Regions from separate parts of the Stenotrophomonas bentonitica genome, predicted to be linked through region 1. Evidence: predicted binding sites of a transcription regulator. Region 1 holds the regulator's gene; the other holds the start of a gene.
What was found. Region 1 encodes FliA, which starts transcription of late flagellar genes. Its sites were predicted from a motif close to TAAAGTTTNNCNNNCNNNGGCCGATAA; they were not measured.
Positions count from the first base shown of each region.

Region 2: the regulator FliA is predicted to act here: its motif matches at 4,349-4,375, upstream of HGB51_RS05615 (HDOD domain-containing protein).

Region 1 covers NZ_JAAZUH010000001.1:132,679-142,861, forward strand. The annotation lists gene HGB51_RS00540 (chemotaxis protein CheA) at 1-822, opposite strand, end outside; gene HGB51_RS00545 (response regulator) at 868-1,233, opposite strand; gene HGB51_RS00550 (STAS domain-containing protein) at 1,230-1,538, opposite strand; gene HGB51_RS00555 (chemotaxis protein CheW) at 1,655-2,725, opposite strand; gene HGB51_RS00560 (ParA family protein) at 2,722-3,504, opposite strand; gene motD (flagellar motor protein MotD) at 3,509-4,519, opposite strand; gene HGB51_RS00570 (flagellar motor protein) at 4,521-5,261, opposite strand; gene HGB51_RS00575 (chemotaxis protein CheA) at 5,354-7,174, opposite strand; gene HGB51_RS00580 (protein phosphatase CheZ) at 7,179-7,793, opposite strand; gene cheY (chemotaxis response regulator CheY) at 7,793-8,185, opposite strand; gene HGB51_RS00590 (RNA polymerase sigma factor FliA) at 8,202-8,948, opposite strand; gene HGB51_RS00595 (MinD/ParA family ATP-binding protein) at 8,945-9,832, opposite strand; gene flhF (flagellar biosynthesis GTPase FlhF) at 9,819-10,183, opposite strand, start outside.
Region 2 covers NZ_JAAZUH010000001.1:1,246,265-1,256,447, forward strand. The annotation lists gene HGB51_RS05600 (YgjP-like metallopeptidase domain-containing protein) at 1-342, shown strand, start outside; gene HGB51_RS05605 (rRNA pseudouridine synthase) at 407-1,117, shown strand; gene HGB51_RS05610 (phospholipase D family protein) at 1,173-2,753, shown strand; gene HGB51_RS05615 (HDOD domain-containing protein) at 3,160-4,248, opposite strand; gene HGB51_RS05620 (Glu/Leu/Phe/Val dehydrogenase dimerization domain-containing protein) at 4,550-5,647, shown strand; gene HGB51_RS05625 (S8 family serine peptidase) at 5,726-8,581, opposite strand; gene HGB51_RS05630 (thiolase family protein) at 8,760-9,935, shown strand; gene HGB51_RS05635 (hypothetical protein) at 10,060-10,183, shown strand, end outside.

The sequences.
Region 1 (10,183 bases):
CGCTTCGCTCGAGGCGGCAGCGGCAGCGGGGGCTGCGGCAGCGGCCGGAGCAGCCGGTGCGGCGGCCGGAGCAGCGGCGACAGGCGCGACCGGAGCGCTGGTGGCCAGGCTCGGCGGTGAGGCCGGGCGGATGTCCAGTTCGCAGTCGTCCACGACCCAGGCGAAGGTGTCTTCGATCTTGCTGCGCGGCACCTTGCCGACCAGGCCCAGGTCCCAGGCCAGGTGCGCTTCAAGCGGATCGAGCTGGTCGAAACCGGGCAGGCGTTCCAGGCGCGCGGCCACCTGCAGCGAACCGAGGTGTTCCAGTTCGCGGATGATGCGCAGCGGGTCGTTGCCGCTCATGAACAGCGACGGCGCCGGCACGAAGCCGATCTGCCACGCTTCGGGGGTGTCGTCGACCTTGGCCGCGACCGGTGCGGCGGCGCTGGCAGCCTGGCCGGACAGCACCGCTTCCAGCCGTGCCTTGATCGCGGCGACGGCCTGCGGGTCGGCCGGCTGGCCGTGTTCGGCTTCGCGCAGCAGGGCGCGCAGCACGTCCACCGAAGACAGCATCGCATCGACCGCGACTGGCTCCAGCGCACGCTTGCCGGCACGCAGTTCGTCCAGCAGCGTCTCCAGCACGTGGGTCAGCGCGGCGATCGCGTCGAAGCCGAAGGTGCCGGCGCCGCCCTTGATGGAGTGCGCGGCGCGGAACACCGAGTTGATGATTTCCGGATCCTGCTGGCCCGATTCCAGTGCCAGCAGCCCGGCTTCCATGGCGTCCAGGCCTTCGCGGCTTTCCTCGAAGAAAGTGGCGTGGAAGCGTTGCAGGTCCATGCTCATGGCAGTTCGGGTCCGGTTACGAAGGGGGAAGGCAGTGGAAAGGGATCAGCCCAGGACTTTCTGGACGGTGGCGACCAGCTGTTCCGGGTTGAACGGCTTGACCAGCCAGCCGGTGGCACCGGCGGCCTTGCCTTCGGACTTCTTGTCAGCGGCCGACTCGGTGGTCAGCATCAACATCGGAGTGAACTTGTAGTCCGGCAGCTGGCGCAGTTCGCGGATCAGCGAGATGCCGTCCATGTTCGGCATGTTCACGTCGGTCACCACCGCGTTGAAGCGCTGGCCCTTGGCGCGACCCAGCGCGACCGCGCCGTCTTCGGCTTCTTCGACGGCAAAGCCGGCCGAGGTGAGGGCGAAGGAAACCATCTGGCGCATCGACGCCGAATCGTCCACCACCAAGATACGTGCGCTCATGCCGCGTTCTCCACAGATTTCAGGTTGTCATGGGTTGCGTCCAGGCCGAGGGCCTGGGTGACGCCGAGCAGTCGCGCGGCGTCGCGGAAGGTGGCGGTGCAGCCTTCGAATGCGGTCGGGTGGCCGGCCTGGCGGCGGGCTTCGACGAATGCGCACAGGACCTGCACCGACGCGGTATGGATACGGCCGACCTGGCTGGCGTCCAGCGTCAGGTCGCCGCCCTGGTCCACCAAGGGGGCCAGGCGTGTTTTGAGCTCGGTGCTGCTCTCGATTCCGAGATCATCACCCAGGGCCACAGTGCTCATCGTTGCTCCGGACAAACGGTTCCTAGGTCTATAACGGCTGGGTTGGAGGAACCTTTAGGGGGCGTTGTTCATGGTGGTCCGGCACCGCGTGTCCCACGGGAACCTGGCCACACCCATCAATTCAACAACTGCGTGGCATCCAGCAGGATCATCGGCTGGGCGGTGACCCGGGCGACGCCGCGGAACAGGTCGTTGGAGATCTGGCAGATGCGCGCGGTGTCCGGCGGTTCGATCTGCGAATCGGTCAGGTTGGCGACGTCTTCCACGGCCGAGACGCGCAGGCCCATGGTTTCGCCGTCTTCTTCCAGCACCACGATGCGGGTGTTGGCGTCGTCCTGGGCCGGACCGGCACCCAGGTGGATGCCGAGATCCATCACCGGCACGACCTGGCCGCGCAGGTTCATGATGCCGAGCATGGCCGACGGGGTGCCGCGCAGCGGCAGCAGCGGGACCGGCAGCACCACTTCCTGCACCTTCAGCAGTTCCAGCGCATACGCCTGGGCACCGCAGCGCAGGCGCAGCCAGCGCGAGGTGCGCTCGCTGGCGCGGCGGTCGCCACGCGGGCTGGAGGCGGGGTTGCGGGCCTGGGCCTGCAGTTCCTGCCAGCTGCTCGGGCGGCCGGTCGGTGCCATCGGTGCCGGTGCGGCGGCGCGGGCGACCGGTTGCGGAGCGGGCGCGGGGACGGCGCGTGCAATGGGTGCAGCAACCGGTGCGGCAGCGCGGGGCGGTGCAGTCGGAGCGGGTGGCGCAACGGCAGGCGGAGCGGCAGGCGCAGGCGTTGCTGCGACGGCGGGCACGCTGTCGTGGAGCGCTTCGTCGGGCAGGTCGTCCCAGCTCGGGCGCGATGCGTCCGCAACGGGACCCAACGCGGGATCGTTGAGCAGCTCGTCGAGCAGCGCAAGGTTGGCAGGCGCACCGGGCGAGGTGGGCGTATCGAAGGCAGGCGTAGCGGCAACGGCCACCGGTCCAAGCGCCGGGTCGTTCAGCAGTTCCTCGAGCAGGGCGAGGTTTGCCGGTGCGCCGGGCGAGGTCGGGGTCTCGAACGCGGGCTCCGCAGCGAATTCCGCGCGGATCGCTTCGGCCACGCCTGCGGCTTCGGCCACATCGACAACGGCGATGCTTGCGGTCGGCACCGCGTCGCCCAGCAGTTCTTCCAGATAGTCGTCGAGCACGCCCACGGTATTCATGCCGCGCGCTCCATCTGCTGCGCGTCGTCGGCCAGGATCCATTCCAGCGCGCGGCGGTAGGCCAGCAGGCCGCGGCCGGGGTAATCGTCCGAGGTCAGCGGCAGGGTCAGGCCGGCGGCGTTGGAGATGCGGGTGTCGACCGGGATCGCGTCTTCCCACACGCGTTGGCCGTGGCGGTCCTGCATCTGCTTGAGGGTTTCGTTGCCGGCACGGGTGCGGCGGTCGAACAGGGTCGGCAGGATCGACATCGGCAGCGGACGGCGGCGCGAGCGCTCGACCATCTCACCGGTGCGGACCATGCCGTCCAGGCCGTGCAGGGCCAGCGGTTCGGCCTGGGTCGGGATGATCAGGCGGTCGGCGGCGGCCAGCGCGTTGATCATCAGCAGGCCAAGGGTCGGCGCGCAGTCGAGCAGGATGTAGTCGTGCTGGCCCTGGTGGCGGGTCATCGCGTTCTGCAGGGCCAGGCCGAGGCCGGGCTGGTTGGCGCTGCGGCGTTCGAGCGTGGCCAGCGCGGCCTGCGCGCAGATGTAGTCCAGGCCCGGCACCGTGCTGGCGTGTGCCAGGGTGCTGAGTTCAGCAGGCGGGGTGCCGAACAGTTCCAGCACGCCGGCCGGCGGCGGGTCCAGCGGCACGTTGAACGCGCGGGTCAGCGACGAATGCGGATCCAGGTCGATCAGCAGGACGCGGTGGCCCAGCGTGGCCAGGCCGCGGCCCAGCGCGAGGGTCGTGGTGGTCTTGCCCACGCCGCCCTTCTGGTTGGCGATTGCCCAGATACGCATCGGTTCACTCCTTCATTGCGGGGGGAACGGCGGCGCCAACTCGGCTGCCGGCCGGCACCGGTGGCAGCTGCACCGGGGCGAGGGGGGAAACAGGGGAAAGCGCCGGCGGCGCCGGTGCGGGTGCCGGTGTGGTGGCGGGTGCGGCGTCGGCGGTGAGCTGCGGGCCCAGCGGGTCCACGCCCTGCGCGGTGTCGGCGAGGATGATCACATTCACCCGGCGGTTGCGGTTGCGTCCCTGCGCGCTGGCGTTGTCCTCGCGCGGGCGGAACTGGCCGTAGCCGACCATCGCCAGCCGCGCCGGCTGCACGCCCTGGTCGGCGAACAGGTGCACCACGCTGGCCGCGCGCGCGGCCGAGAGTTCCCAGTTGGAGGGGAACAGCGCGGTGGCGATCGGCACGTCGTCCGTATGGCCTTCCACGCGCACGCCGTTGGGCGCGTCGTGCAGCACCTGGGCGAGCGAAGACAAGGTGTCGCGCGCATGCACGTCGAGCGTGGCCGAGCCGGTGGTGAACAGGATGTCGCTGTTGATCTCCACTTCGATCCACAGCTCGGTACGGCGCACGGTGATCATGCCGCGATCGATCAGCGGCGCGAGCGTGGCGGTGAGACGGTCGGCGATGCCGTTGAGCTGGCGCTCGGCGCGCTGCAGCTGTTCCTGGTTGTGCACCGAGACCGGCATGCGCATCTGCGAGGCCATCGCCGGCAGCAGGGTGGGGTCGTTGCTCGGCGAGGGTGCGGACGGGCCGACCCGGTTGCCGGCCTTGATCACCGAGGGGCTGTCCCAGCCGCCGCCCTGGACCTGCTGGTTGCCGACCTGTACCGGATTGATGGTGCGCGGCGCGCCGCCGAAGGCGGTGGTCAGCGCGTCGGCCATGACCCGGTACTTGCCTTCGTTGACCGAGGAGATGGCGTACATCACCACGAAGAAGGCAAGCAGCAGCGTCATGAGGTCGGCGTAGGGAATCGCCCAGGCCTCATGGTTGGCATGCTCTTCGTGGGCCTTGCGCCGGGCCATCTCAGTGCAGGAACCCGGACAGGTTGGTTTCGATGTTGCGCGGGTTCTCGCCCTGCGCGATCGAGATCAGGCCTTCGATGATCATCTCGCGGTCGCGGCTGTTGTGGTGGATGACGCTCTTGAGCTTGGCCGAGACCGGCAGGAACAGCAGGTTGGCCGAGGCGATGCCGTAGATGGTGGCGGTGAACGCGGCGGCGATGCCGTGGCCGAGCTTGCTTGGGTCGGCCAGGTTCTTCATCACCGCGATCAGGCCGAGCACGGCGCCGATGATGCCCAGGGTCGGGGCATAGATGCCCATGCCTTCGAACACCTTGGAGGCGGCGAGGTCGCGGCTTTCCTGGCTGCTCAGTTCGATCTCCAGCATGTGCCGGATGGTTTCCGGTTCGACGCCGTCGACCAGCAGCTGCAGGCCCTTGCGCAGGAACGGGTCGTCCTGGGCCTCGACCTGGGTTTCCAGGCCGAGCAGGCCCTGGCGGCGGGCGATGTTGCTCCATTCCACGATCTGGCGGATCAGGTCGCTGCGGTCGGTGCTCGGCGGGTGCACGATCCAGCTGACGATCTTGAAGGCGTGCTTGAACACGGCCGGGGAGGTGTGCAGCAGGATCGAGGCGAGCGTGCCGACGATGACGATGACGAAGGCAGCGGGAGACCACAGCGACGCCAGCCCGGCACCCTTGAGGATGCTGCCGCCGACCAGGGAGGCCAGGGCGAGGAAAAGTCCGATGAGGCTGAGTCTGTCCATTGGTTGGATATCGGCTTGCGTTTGGGGGACTTGAATTGGGGCGGTGGTGGGTTGGTCGGTGGTTCAGCCACGCAGGGCGTGGCTCTACCCGATTACCGCAGACCGTCTACGTCCAGGATCAATGACATGCGGCCGTCGCCGATCAGGGTGGCGCCGGCGTAGCCGCGCAGGCCGCGCAGTGCCTTGGGCAGCGGCTTGATCACCACTTCCTCGCGGCCGCGCACCTGGTCGACCACCAGGCCGAAGCGTGCTTCACCTGCCTGCAGCACCACGATGGTGAGCAGCGGCGAAGCGGTCGGCTCCACCGCCAGCCAGTGGCGGAGGTCGACCAGCGGCAGGGTGTGCGACTTGCGGTCCAGCACCGCGCGACCGTCGAACCAGCCGAGCGAGGTGTTGGGGGCGTGCAGCACTTCCATCACGCGCGCCAGCGGCAGCGCATACACGTCTTCGCCCGCCTGCACCAGCAGGGTCGGCAGGATCGCCAGGGTCAGCGGCACCCGGATCAGGAAGCGGCTGCCGCGACCGAGTTCGGACTGGATCTGGATCTGGCCGCTCAGTTCGCGGATGCGCGACTGCACCACGTCCATGCCGACGCCACGGCCGGAGATATCGGTGACTTCCTGCTTGGTGGAGAAGCCGGGCAGGAACACGAGGTGCAGGCATTCCTCGCTGCTCAGTCGGGCCGCTGCTTCGGGGTCGATCAACCCCTTCTCGCGGGCCTTGGCGCGCAGGCGCTCCGGGTCGATGCCGGCGCCGTCGTCCTGCACTTCAATGCTGACGTAGTCGCCTTCCTGCTGCGCCGACAGCCGCACGTTGCCGCTGCGGGGCTTGCCCTGTGCTTCGCGCAGTTCGGGCATTTCGATGCCGTGGTCGATCGCGTTGCGCACCAGGTGCACCAGCGGGTCGGCCAGCGCTTCGACCAGGTTGCGGTCCAGCTCGGTTTCCGCGCCGATCAGCTCCAGCTCCACTTCCTTCTTGAGGTTCCGGGCGACGTCGCGGGCGACCTTGGGGAAGCGCGAGAACACCTTACCCACCGGCTGCATGCGGGTGCGCATCACCGCCGACTGCAGGCGCGCGGTGGCGATGTCCAGGGTCGACACCGCACGGTCCAGCTCTTCGTCATGCAGGCGCGCGCGCAGGGTCTTGAGCCGGTTGCGCGAGAGCACCAGTTCGCCGATCAGGTTGACGATGGCATCCAGGCGCTTGGTGTCCACGCGCACGGTGTGCTCGGCTTCGGCCACCGGCTTGTTGGCAGCCGGCTTGGCCGGGGCCGGGGCGGCGACCGGGCGCGGCGCGGGCGCCGGTGCGGGAACAGCCGCCTGCACTGTGCCGGGGGCGGCGCCACCGTGCAGCTGGTCGAGCAGTGCTTCGAATTCGTCTTCGCCGATCAGTCCGTCGTCGACCTTTTTCGTGGGCGTCACGGCGGTCGGCGCGGCGCCACCGTGCAGGGTGTCCAGCAGCGCTTCGAACTCGTCGTCGGTGATCAGGTCACCGTTGGCCGGCACCGCGGCCGCCACCGGCGCAGGCACGGCCGGACCGTTGACGTCGAACTGCGAGATCAATTCCGGCGGCGCATAGCCCGGCTCGGTACCGGCCGACACCGAATCCAGCATCGACTGCAGGTAGTCCAGCGACTGCTGGCCGGCATCGAAGTGGTGCGCCTGCAGCACCGCCTGCCCGGAGCGGGCCATGCCCAGGGTCTCTTCCGCGGCGTGGCACAGTTCCACCATCGCCTGGATGCCGAGGAAGCCGGCACCGCCCTTGAGCGTGTGGAAGCCGCGGAACACCGCGTTGAGCTGGTCGCTGTCCTGGGGCGACTGCTCCAGCGACACCAGCTGTTCGCCGAGGCGATCCAGGATTTCCTGGGCCTCGAGGATGAAGTCGGCGGCAATGTCGTCTGGAACAGCACTCATGTTTTCAAAGCCCCAAATCGGAAAGCAGGTCGTCGGCGTCGACCTGCGACACCTGGTGGCGGTCCAACCCGGTCACGGCCGGGCCGGCCAGGCCGTTGTCGCGCTTGCTGGTGGTCTCGTCCGGCGGCGGCAGGCCGAGCGCGCCGAAGCCTTCGTGCACGCGGCGCACGATGCCGACCACGCGGCGGATGATCTGCCCGGTGAGATCCTGGTAGCTCTGGGTGAGCGCGATCTCGGTGAGGTTGTGGCGGATCCGTTCCAGCTGCACGTCCTGGTCCGGGCTCAGCCCGTTGGCGCGCAGCTGCTCGGTCAGCGCCCGGCATTCTTCGGCCAGGTCCAGGGTGCGGTGGGTGGCCTGTTCGGTCATCGCCACCACGTGGTCCAGGCGCGCGCAGGCGTCGTCCAGCTCGCCGGCTTCGCTGGGCAGGGTGGGCAGTTCGCCCAGTGCCTGGCCCAGTTCGCGGGCCAGCCGGTTCAGACCGGCCATCATCGGCTGGGTGCGCAGCGCGGCCAGGGCGTCGATTTCCCGGCGCCAGCCGGCTTCGTCGCCACTTTCCAGCGCGGCAAGGGCGTCCTGCAGGCGCTGCACCAGCGCCGATTTGTCGCGAAGGGTTTCCATCAGGCGCTCGCCGCCAGGCGCTCGAAGATCTTGCCGAGCTTTTCTTCCAGGGTCTGTGCGGTGAACGGCTTGATGATGTAGCCGTTCACGCCGGACTGCGCGGCTTCGATGATCTGCTCGCGCTTGGCTTCGGCGGTGACCATCAGCACCGGCAGGGTCTTGAGCTTGGCGTCGGCGCGGATCGCCTTGAGCAGGTCGATGCCGGTCATCACCGGCATGTTCCAGTCGGTGACCACGAAATCGAACGGCTGGCTCTGCAGCAGGGCCAGCGCGGCATGCCCGTCCTCGGCTTCGGCCGTATTGGTGAAGCCCAGATCGCCCAGCAGGTTCTTGACGATACGACGCATGGTCGAGAAGTCGTCGACGATCAGGATACGCATGTTCTTGTTCAAAGCACTTTCCTCGGTCTCAGTTGTTCTCGAGGCCGGCGTCGGCCGCCTCGAAGATCTTCAGTCGGCCACGCAGGCGCAGCACTGCCTGGCCATGGATCTGGCAGACGCGCGACTCGCTGACCCCGAGCACCGCGCCGATCTCTTTCAGGTTCAGTTCCTGCTCGTAGTACAGCGACAGCACCAGCTGTTCGCGCTCGGGCAGCAGGCCGATCGCGTTGCCCAGCTCGCGGCCGAACTCGCCGCGCTCCAGCACCTGCTGCGGGGTCGGGCCGCCCTGGGCCACGGTGTCCAGCTCGCCCTGGTCTTCGATCCGCGACTCCAGGCTCAGCACCTGGCCGCGCGCGGCGTCTTCCATCAGGCGCAGGTAATCCGGCAGCGGCATGTCCATCGCGGCGGCCACTTCGGTGGCGCTGGCTGCGCGGCCGGTGCTCTGCTCCAGGCGGCGGATGGTGGAGGCGGCGTCGCGCGCACGGCGGTGCACCGAACGCGGCACCCAGTCGCCACGGCGGATCTCGTCGATCATCGACCCGCGGATGCGGATCGAGGCGTAGGTTTCGAACGAGGCGCCCTGGTCGGCGTCGTAGCTGCGCGAGGCCTCGATCAGGCCCATCATGCCGGCCTGGATCAGGTCGTCCACTTCAACGCTGGCCGGCAGGCGCGCGGCCAGGTGGTGGGCAATGCGCCGGACCAGGTCCGAGTGCTGGGCAATGCACTCGTTGGCGGCGGCGCGTTGCACCTCCTTGTAGTGTGCGGCGCCTTTCATGCGGCCACCCCGCGTTGCTTGAGGATGCGTTCCAGGAAGAACTCGACCCCGCCACGCGGTTCGGTGGGGGCCTGCCAGCGGGCGGTGCGGCGGGCGATCTCGGCCATCGCCTGCGCGGCCGGGCTGGACGGGTAGGCCTTCACCACCGGCTGCTGGCGCTGCACCGACAGGCGCAGCCAGTCGTCCTGCGGCACGCAGCCCAGGTAGTTGAGCGAGACGTCGGCCAGGAACTTCTCGCAGACCCGGCTCAGCTTTTCGTACAGCACGCGGCCCTCATTCGGGTCGCGCACCATGTTGGCCACGACCTGGATGCGGTCCACGCCGCGCTCGCGCGAGAGCACCTTGATCAGTGCGTAGGCGTCGGTGATCGAGGCCGGTTCGTCACAGACCACCACCACGGTGTCCTGCGCGGCCTGGCAGAAGGTCAGCACGCCGTCGGTGATGCCGGCGGCGGTGTCGACCACCATGAAGTCCAGTTCGCGTTCCAGTTCGGAGAACACGTTGACCAGGCCCACGTGCTCGGCCGGCTGCAGTTCGGCCATGTGCCGGCGACCGGACGCGGCCGGGACCACCAGCACGCCGTTGGGGCCTTCCAGGATCACCTCGTCCAGCGTGCAGCGCCCGGCGACCAGGTCGGCCAGGGTCAGCTTGGGCTGCAGGCCCAGGATCACGTCGATGTTGGCCAGGCCCAGGTCGGCGTCCAGCAGCAGCGTGCGCTTGCCCATGCCGGCCAGCGCCACGGCCAGGTTGGCCGAGACATTGGTCTTGCCCACGCCGCCCTTGCCGCCGGTGACGGCGATGGTGCGCACCGGGCCCAGCGGCTGGCTGCGGGTAGCCGACAGCGGGAAGGTCCTGGTCAGGTTTTCGTACTCACGCGACGGCATGGTTCAACTCCGGGTTGCAGGGCATATCGGCCGCGCGGCGCAAATCTTCAAGGCGAAGTACAAGATTGGCGGCACTGGCCCGGTGCAGGTCTTCGGGAACGTCCTGGCCGTCGGTGACCCAGGTGATCGGCAGGCGGTGGTCGACCGCCACCGACAGGGCGGTACCGAAGCGGCCGGTCTCGTCCAGCTTGCTCAGCACCACGCCCTGCGGGTTGGCGGCGCTGAAGCGGCGGACCACTTCGTCCATGTCGCCGAAGCTGGTGTTGGCCGGCAGCACCAGCAGGGTGCGGATCTGCTCGGAGGCGCGCAGCCACTGCAGCTGCGCGGCCAGGGCGCGGTCGCGCGGGCCCA
Region 2 (10,183 bases), 1.1 Mb from region 1:
GCCCTCAAGGAGCGCTACCTGCGCCAGTCGGTGCCGCTGTCCAAGGTGATCTATGACAGCCGCCTGCAGGTACTTAAGCATGCGCTGGGCACCCACACCACCATTTCACGGGTGCAGGGCAGCCGACTCAAGGCCAGCCGCGAGATCCGCATCGCCAGCGTGTTCCGCGAGGCCCCGGCCCCGTTCCTGAAGATGATCGTGGTGCATGAACTGGCGCATCTGAAGGAAGCGGACCACAACAAGGCGTTCTACCAGCTCTGCACGCACATGGAAGCCGACTACCACCAGTTGGAATTCGACCTGCGCCTGTACCTGACCCACCTGGAGCGGCCGGCCGCCTGAACGCGGCGACCGGCCCGAGCCAGTACACTGCCCGCCCCCACCCCGCTTCCTGCTGCCTGCCCCCATGACCGACCCGATCCGACTAGACAAACGCCTGACCAGCCTGATCGGCTGCTCCCGGGGCGACGCCCAGCGCTACATCGAGGGCGGCTGGGTCACGGTCAATGGCATCGTGGTCGAACAGCCGCAGGCGATGGTCACCGACGAAGTCGTGGTGCTGCGCGAGAACGCCGAGGCAACCCGCGCCGAGACCGTGAGCATGCTGCTGCACAAGCCGGCCGGCATGGCGGCCGCCGAGCTGTGCGCGATGGTGACCCCGGACAGCCGCAGCGAACTTGATGCCACCGGCGTGGCCCTGCTGCAGCGCCATTTCCACGGCCTGCAGCTGGCGATGCCGCTGCCGGCCGAAGACAGCGGCCTGGTCGTGGTCAGCCAGGACGGGCGCGTGGTGTCGTACCTCAAGGACCGGGGCGCGACGCTGGAACAGGAGTACCTGGTGGAAGTGACCGGGGAACTGGCGCCCTACGGCATGCGCAAGCTGGCGCATGGCCTGAGCTTCCGCAACTGGCCGCTGCCGCCGTGCAAGGTCAGCTGGCAGAACGAAACCCGCCTGCGCTTTGCGATCAAGCCGGTGCACCCGGGCCAGCTGCGTGACATGTGCCACCAGGTCGGGCTGGAAGCGGTCAGCGTGCGCCGCCTGCGCGTGGGCCGGGTCGCCTTGGGCAAGCTGGCGCCGGGTCAGTGGCGTTACCTGGCGCCCGACGAACGCTTCTGATCCCGCCGGGTGCCGTGCACTCGCAGTGCACGCGCGACCCGCTTAGGATCGGCGCATGACCGAAAAAATGCCGTTGTGGCGCCGGTTGCTGCGCGGCGTGTGCGTGGTCCTGGCGATCCTGATCCTGCTGGTACTCAGCGGCCTGCTGCTGGGCGACCACCTCACGCCCAAGGCGATGGGCCCGCACAGCACGGTGTTGCCGCTGCAGCCTGCACAGGGCCCGATCGACCGCGAAGTGGTGCGGTTGCAGGCGCAGCACCCCGGCCAGTCCGGCGTGGCGTTCCTGTCCGAGGGCCTGGATGCCTACGCCGCCCGCGCGGTGGTCACCCGGCATGCCGCACGCAGCCTCGACCTGCAGTACTACATCTGGAAGGACGACCTGATCGGCCACCTGATGGTGCAGGAGCTGTACCAGGCCGCTGAACGCGGCGTACGCGTGCGCCTGCTGCTGGACGACATGAACGGGCAGGACAAGGACGCGTTGATGATGGCGCTCGATGAGCACCCGAACATCGAGATCCGCCTGTACAACCCGTTCCGCAACCGCGACGGGCTGTGGCGGCTGGTGGAGATGGTGCAGCGCTTCTTCAGCGTCAACCACCGCATGCACAACAAGCAGTGGATCGCCGATGGACGCGTGGCGATCGTGGGTGGACGCAATATCGGCGAGGAGTACTTCAGCGCGCGCAGCGACGTGAACTTCCGCGACCTGGACCTGCTGGTGGCGGGCCAGGCGGTGCAGCAGGCGAGTACGATTTTCGACGAGTACTGGAACAGCGAAGCGGCGGTGCCGGTGTCGGCCCTTGCCTTCCATACCCCGGCCCAGCTGCGCCTGTTGATGCTGGAATCGGCGCATGAAGCCAAGCTCGAGGCGGCGCAGCCCTACCTGCAGCGGGTGGAGCGTTCGGAATCCGCGCGTAAATTCGGGCTCAATGAGGTGACGCTGCACTGGTCGCCGAACGTGGAGATCATTTCCGACCCGGCCATGAAGCACCGCCGCGACGATCAGGCCAACTGGCTGGTCACCCGCCTGGTGCGCGATCTGGGCGCAACGCAGAACAAGGCGCTGCTGATCTCGCCCTACTTCGTGCCCGGCGACGAAGGCGAGCGCGGGCTGGCGGCGCTGGTGGAGCGCGGTGCGTACGTTGGCGTGGTCACCAATTCGCTGGCGGCCAACGACGTGGCGGCGGTGCACAGCGGCTACATGCACTATCGCCTGCCGTTGCTGCAGGACGGCGTGCATCTGTACGAACTGAAATCGCGCGGTCCGGGCGGCGGTGGCAGCGGCCCGTTCGGCAGCAGCGGCGCCAGCCTGCATACTAAGGCGTTCCTGATCGATGACAAGCGCGGTTTTGTCGGCTCGTTCAACCTGGACCCGCGTTCGGCGTATCTCAACACCGAGATGGGCGTGATGTTCGAGGACCGCGCGTTGGCGGCGGAGCTGCGGCAGGAGTATCTGCGCCTGGCCAGTCCGAAGATGAGTTATTGGGTGACGCGCACGGGCGACAATGAGGTGCGGTGGTTGGAGTGGGCGGAAACGCCGCCGACGTTGTTGGACCGGGAACCGGATACGTCGTTCAAACAGCGCGCGGTGGCGCGGGTGATCAGCTGGTTGCCGTTGGAATCCCAGTTGTGATGGGTTCCGGATCCACGCAGGGCGTGGATCTACCGATTTTGATTACGTGATCGTCCTGCGCACGTAGAAATTCGTAGGTCCACGCCCTGCGTGGACACCGCGCGCAGCGCGGCGCAAGCGTCCGAAGGCGTACGCTCATTGATCGACGCGATGGTTCCAACGTTTAAAAAAAACCGAAGCCACCGGTCAGGCCTTCATGACCCCGGATCGAAGACATGCGTCGGTTGTTGAGACATCCCGATGCCTGATGGACGTCTTCGTTTGAGGTTAAACGTCGGCCGAAGTAACGGGAACGTCATTCGACCGTCTCCGGACAATCGAGCCGCGCTGCGCGCGGTGGCCACTCAGGGCGTGGCCGCTACGAATTGTTACGTGCACAGGACGATCACGTAATCAAAAGCGGATCTCAGGCGTCGGCCGCCTCATCCACATCGAGGGTTTCCACCCCGCGACCATGCAACCGCCGCCATATCCATTGCAACGCGTGCGCGGGCGTTACCTCCATCTGCTCCAGCAGCGCGGTGGCCTGGGCCTGACTGATCCGGCCGTGCCGGCACAACAGGCTGGCCGAAGCGGCCGCGCGCGCGAAGCGCAGGCTGGCTGCAAGGCCACCGCCGGCTCCTTCAGCATCACGCAGCAGCGCTTCATGCACCGACGGCGGCAACTCCCAGGCAGCCGCGATGCGGCTGGCCACCGGCAGGCTCCAGGTGTCCAGCAGCGCGCTGGCCAGCCCCTGCGACGGCACGGCGCCCTGCTGGAACGCCGCGTCCAGCAGCTGCCGCATCACCAGCGCAGCGCCGAGGCCCTGGGTCAGCCCCATCCATTGCGCGGCAAAGGCATCTTCGTGGGTCACTAGCCGCGCATGGTCGGCGGCCGCGCGTGAGGCCAGCAGCGCATGCTCCCAGACCACCGTGCCGAACTGCGGGAAGGCGTCGCTGTGCAGCTGCATGACCGGCTGCACCAGCACCGCACTGATGATCTGGCGGATGCCGTCGGTGCCCACCAGGGTCACCGCACGCTGCAGGCTGTCCACCGGCTTGGCCTGCAGGCGATAGACCGGACTGTTGGCGATGCGAAGCAGGTTGCCGGTCAGCACCGCGTCCTGGCCGATGATCGAGGCCATGCTGCGGGCCGAGGCGTCGCTGTCGTTCACGGTCTGGATCAGCTGCGGCAGCAGCTGCGGACGGCGTGGCAGGTGCCGGGCCGACCAGTCCTGCGCCTCCAGCGCCGCCGCCACGGCGGTCTGCAGTGCGGCGTCCTGGGCCCCCGCGGCGCGATCCACCCCGCCGCTGCCCGGCCCCAGCGCGAGCGCGTGCAGCCCGGACTGCAGCACCCCTGCCGGGTCGCCGGCCGGGAGCACCGCGGCCACCGGGAGGCGTGGATCGGCAGCGGCGGCGCGTCGTGCCACGGGCTGCGCCGCCGGCCGTCGATACAGACCCCAGCCTACGCCCGCCGCCACCAGCAGGCCCGCCGCCCCGGCCAGAAGCGCGGTCATCGGCCCGGGCCCGTCAGGGCGCAGCACTTGTTCCGGATTGTTGCCACTGCACCCACGTCTGACCTGTCCTGGCTTGCCGGTACCGCGCACCGTTGCCACGGCATCGGCCCGGAACCCGGCAACTTTAGGGCTGTCCCACGGCGGTCACCGCCTGCTGACAACGTCGTCGGGCGGAATGCACTAGAATGGCGCCGCGCGACCCGTCCTGCCGAACCGACGACGTCGCTTTTTTTGTTTTGCACCCCACCTTTTGCTGGTTCGTTCGCCGCTGTTGGCCGACGTTCGCACCATCGGAGTCGCCATGTTATTTGAAACCCTCGAAACGTCCGGTCACGAACAGGTGGTGTTCTGCCACAGCGGCGATGCCGGCCTGAGGGCGATCATCGCCATCCACAACACCACCCTGGGTCCGGCCCTGGGCGGGGTGCGCATGCGGCCGTATGCCAGCACCGACGACGCGCTGGCCGATGCGCTGCGGCTCAGCCGCACCATGACCTACAAGAACGCCCTTGCGGGCCTGAACGTGGGCGGCGGCAAGGCGGTGATCATCGGCGATCCGCGCAAGGACAAGACCGAAGTGCTGTTCCGCGCGTTCGGCCGCTACGTGGATTCGCTGGGCGGGCGTTACATCACCGCCGAGGACGTCGGCACCGACGTCAACGACATGGAAAACATCTACCTGGAAAGCGAGTTCGTCACCGGCGTGCACCAGGTGCATGGCGGCTCGGGCGACCCGGCGCCGTTCACCGCCTACGGCGCGCTGCAGGCGCTGATGGCGGCCATGCAGCACAAGCTGGGCCATGAAGAAGTGGGCAAGGTCAGCATCGCGGTGCAGGGCCTGGGCCATATCGGCATGGAGCTGGTGAAGCTGCTGCGCGACCGCGGCGCCAAGCTGTTCGTGACCGACCTGGACAGCAGCCTGGTCGAGCGTGCGGTGACCGAGTACGGTGCCGAAGCGGTGAAGCCGGACGACATCTACGACGTGAATGCCGACGTGTTCGCGCCGTGCGCGCTCGAAGGCGCGATCAATCCGCAGACACTGCCGCGACTGAAGTGCAAGATCGTCTGTGGTACCGCCAACAACCAGCTGTCCAGCCTTGAAGTCGGCGACGAGCTGCATGCGCGCGGCATCCTGTATGCGCCCGATTACGCGGTCAACGCCGGTGGCGTGATGAACGTTTCGCTGGAAATCGACGGCTACAACCGCGAACGTGCGATGCGCCTGATCCGCAGCATTTACCACAACCTGGGCCGTATCTTCGCGCTGTCCCAGCAGGAAGGCATCGCGCCGCAGCGTGCGGCCGACCGGATTGCGGAAACGCGCATCCAGTCGATCGGCAAGTTGAAGATGCCGCTGGGCCGCGCCGTGCCGCGCCTCGGGAAGTTGCGCGGCGGCTGACGGTAGTGCCGGCCGCCGGCCGGCAACACGCCATCCCAACACGAAGACGCCGGGGCTTGCCCCGGCGTCTTCATTTCATCAGAACGCTGCCGAATAGCGCAGCGCCACCTGGCTCAGATCGCCCCGCGGACCGAAGCGCTGGTCGTAACCGAACGACAGCTGCGAGGTGCGGGTCAGCCACGACTGCACCGACACGCCGAACAGCCCGCCGGAACGCGCCGGCTGCAGGCCGGCCACCGGCGCCCACGCGTCCACGCCGACAAAGCTGGCGTCGAAGCCCAGCCCGTCGCTGGACAGCGTCTGCTGCCACTCGGCATAGCCGCGCAGCGACCAGCCCCCCACCAACGTCTCGGCACGCAGGCCGGCCAGTGCCTGGCTGCGGCTGGAGGTGCGGCTGTCGGCACGCAGGCCGAAGCCGAAGCCACCGTTTTCGCTGAAGCCGTTGCTGCCCACGCGCGCGTAATCGGCGCCCACATACGAGGTCAGCGACATCGTCCTGCTGCCGAAGCGGTAGCCCGATTCCGCACTGGCCGTGCTGAAGTCACCGCTGTAACGGGTGTTCACCCCGTACTGCGCGGCGCCCAGCAGCAGCTGGCGGTCGATCTCACGATTGAACTGACCGGCACCCAGCTGGCCCAGCGCGTAGGCGTTGCCGTTGTTCCAGCCGGCGTACATCTGCGCCTGCGACTGACGGTCGCGACCGGTGTCACCGCCCCATTCGCGGCTGCTGTTGCTGCGGGTTTCGCCGAAGGCGAAGCCGAGCACGCCGTTGCTGCCCAGCGCCATGTCCTGGCCCATCATCCAGCCCTGGGTCTGGGACGCGCTGCCGGCAAAGCTGCCCTGCCCGGCCTCGCCCAGCGTGCTCTGCCAGGCACCGCGCAGGCGCGGCGAGGCCGACACGGTGTCGAAGCGCGACGACAGCGCGCGACGGTTCATGTCCAGGTTGTCGAAGGTCATCCCGGTGGCCAGGGTATGCGCCTTGCCCGACAGGCTGTCCAGGCTGGTCTGCAGGCCGGCCTGGCCCTGCACGCGTTGCAGCTCGCCCGCCGCGCCGGCGAAGCCGGGCGTGTCCGGGGCGGTACCGGTGTCGAGTACACCGAAGGCCTCTTCAACGCGCAGCGCCGACGCCGCCGAGATGGTGCCCAGACCGGCCGTCGCGGCCGCCTGGGTCACGTCGACGCGGTAGATATCCATGTACGCGGTGTAGACGTCGTAGACCAGCTTTGCGTCCAGCAGGGACACGGTGCCGGCGGCGGTGTACTTGGCGAACTGGCCATTCAGCCCCTGCGCCGCCGTGATCAGTGCCTGGCGCGTGCCGTTCTGCGGAACGTAGCCTTCGACTGCACGGTCGATGAGCACGGTGCCGCCGTTCAACTGTGCCTTGCCGGTCACCTTCAGCGACGTCGCGCCGAGCGCGGTCGAGAAAACGGCGTCGGCCTCATGGGTGTAGTCGCCCGAGATCACGGCGGTAACGCCGGCCTCGAACATGTACAGCGTGCCCTTGTTGACCACGTTGCCGGTGATGCCGGTGGTACCGGCGCGGAACTGCAGCCCGCCCGCGGCCGCGACCTGCACGTCGGACCCCAACGACGCACCGTCGTTGAGCGACAGCGCGCCGGAGAGGACCTTGGTGCCGCCGGTGAAGGAATTCTTGCCGCCCAGGGTCAGCGTGCCCGCGCCGGACTTTTCCAGCCCGCCGGCGCCGCTGATGTTGTTGCTCCACGTGCTGAAGTTCGACGAGCCCGGCACCGTCACGGCCACCGTGCCCCAGTCGAACCGGGCCGGACCATTGATCGCCTTGCCAACATTGAGCAGGCCGTGTCCGAACACCTCATCCACACCTGGCGCGCCAAGATCGGTCGCCGTGCCCAGCAGGGTCTGGCGGACCAGGTCATTGCTGAAGTACGGGTACTTCTGCCAGACCAGCGCCGCCGCACCGGACACCAGCGGCGCCGCATACGAGGTACCGCCACCCCACATGTAGACCGGCGTGCCACCGGTGCTGGCGGGGTCCACGAACACCGACTCGCCGGGCGCGGCCAGGCAGTAGTTCGCCGCCACGCCGCAGGCATTGGCGTAGCTGGACAGGGTGTCGGGCTTGGCGAAGTTGACTGCGGTCACGGCCAGCCAGCCCTTCTCCAGGTCGGCGGCGGGGCGGGTGTCGTTGGGGCCGGCCTGGCTCGGCAGCGCCGCCATGCTGGACGGGTTGGCCTTGCTCTCGTTGCCGGTCGCAAACACGACCAGGCCGCCGTTGGTGGTGATGAACGGACGATACTCCGCGGCAATCGGCGCGGTGCTCGCCGGGTTGGTCCAGTACAGACCGCCCCAGGAGTTGTTCATGATCTTCACGCCGGCGTTGATCAGATCCTGGTGCACCGGAGCCAGCCCGAGCGCGCCGTTGACCTGGTTGCCGTTGCCGGTGCCGTCGTCAACGGGCGACTTGTCGGCGATGATCCGGGCCGAGACGATCTGCGCAGCGGGTGCGATGCCGCCCGGCCACTCGCCGAACGCGGCGCCGGCGGCAAGCTCGGCCACCGTGGTGCCGTGCCCTTGCACGTCGTCGACGGCGAGATTGTTGGTTTTGGGGTCCACATAGCTGTAGCTGGCGACGACCCGCCCGGTCAGCGTCGGATGGGCGCGGTTGACGCCCGAGTCGACGATGCCGATACGGATACCCGCACCTGACCGGTCGACGTCCTGCGCATTGGTCAGGACCAGGTGGCTGTCGATCGCTGGCTGGGTCGGCGTCACCGGCGGGGTGACCGGCGGCGTCACCGGCGGTGTGACCGGCGGCAACGGCGGGGACACGGGCGGCACGACAGGCGCCGGTGGCAGATCGCCCCGGGTATTTCCGCTACCGCCACCCCCACACGCGCTCACTGCCACGGCCAGCGCACCGGCCAGCACGTTCCTGCTAAAGACTGCCTGCTTCATCCCTGCTCCCCAAAACGTTGTAGAAACCACGTACAGCGTCCTGCCTGCCGGCCGACACCGGTGGTAATGCCTGACCCTCTATACTGGGTCCCCCCACGCAGTCTGACGGGAAACCGCGCCGTAATCCATGGCATGCGTTCCCTTTTCGTAAATCGCTCACGCAACAAACGAGATTGCCATGTCCAATATTGTCATCGCCGCTGCCAAGCGGACCGCCATCGGTTCCTTCCTCGGCCAGTTCAACGGCGTGCCCACCCCCACCCTGGGCGCCACCGCGATCGCCGCCGCCCTGGCCCAGTCCGGGGTGCCGGCGGCAGACGTTTCCGAAGTGATCATGGGCTGCGTGCTGCCGGCCAACCTCGGCCAGGCCCCGGCCCGCCAGGCGGCGGTCGCTGCCGGCATCCCCTATTCCACCGGCGCCACCACCCTCAACAAGGTGTGCGGCTCGGGCATGAAGGCGATCATGCTGGGCCATGACCTGATCAAGGCCGGCACCGCCAGCATCGTGGTCGCCGGCGGCATGGAGTCGATGTCCAATGCGCCGCACCTGCTGCCGAACTCGCGCACCGGCAACCGCTTCGGCAACTTCCAGGCGGTCGACCACATGGCCCACGACGGCCTGGTCAATGCCTACGACGGCAAGGCCATGGGCGAGTTCGCCGAGTGCGCGGTGGACAAGTACCAGGTGACCCGCGAGGAGCAGGACGCCTATGCGATCGAATCGGTCCGTCGTGCCCAGGCCGCCCAGGCCGCCGGCGCGTTCGACGACGAAATCGTCGCGGTGAAGGTGGCCGGTCGCAAGGGCGAGGTCGAGTACAGCCAGGATGAGCAGCCCGGCCGTTCGGACATCGCCAAGATCCCGACCCTGCGCCCGGCGTTCAAGAAGGACGGCACGGTCACCGCCGCCAGCTCCTCGAGCATCTCCGACGGCGCCGCCGCGGTGGTCCTGCTGAGCGAGGACGACGCTGCCGCGCGCGGCGTGCAGCCGCTGGCGCGCATCGTTGCCCATGCCACCCATTCGCAGGAACCGGAATGGTTCACCACCGCCCCGATCGGCGCGATCCACAAGGTGCTGGAAAAGGCCGGCTGGAGCCTGGACCAGGTCGACCTGTTCGAGATCAACGAAGCGTTCGCGGTTGTCGCCATGGCCCCGATCCGCGAACTTGGCATTCCGCATGACAAGGTCAACGTGCACGGCGGTGCCTGCGCACTGGGCCACCCCATCGGTGCTTCGGGCGCGCGCCTGGTGGTCACCCTGGTCAACGCATTGCGCAAGCGTGATGCAAAGCGCGGAATTGCTACACTGTGCATTGGTGGCGGCGAGGCGACAGCCATCGCCATCGAATTGATTTGATTGGTTTTAACACCCGTTTCGCAAAAATGAATGCGGGATCGCTTGACAGCCCAACGTGGCTTGTCATCATGTTGCCGGGCGCGCAATAGCGCGTTGCCTAATCTAACGACGAGGATTCACACTAATGAGCATCAACAAGCTGCTGATCGCAATGGCCCTGGGCCTGGCTCTGACCGCCTGCTCGAAGCAGGAACAGGCTGCTGACGCCGCCGCTTCGGCCAACGAAGCCGCTGCCGACGCCCAGGTCG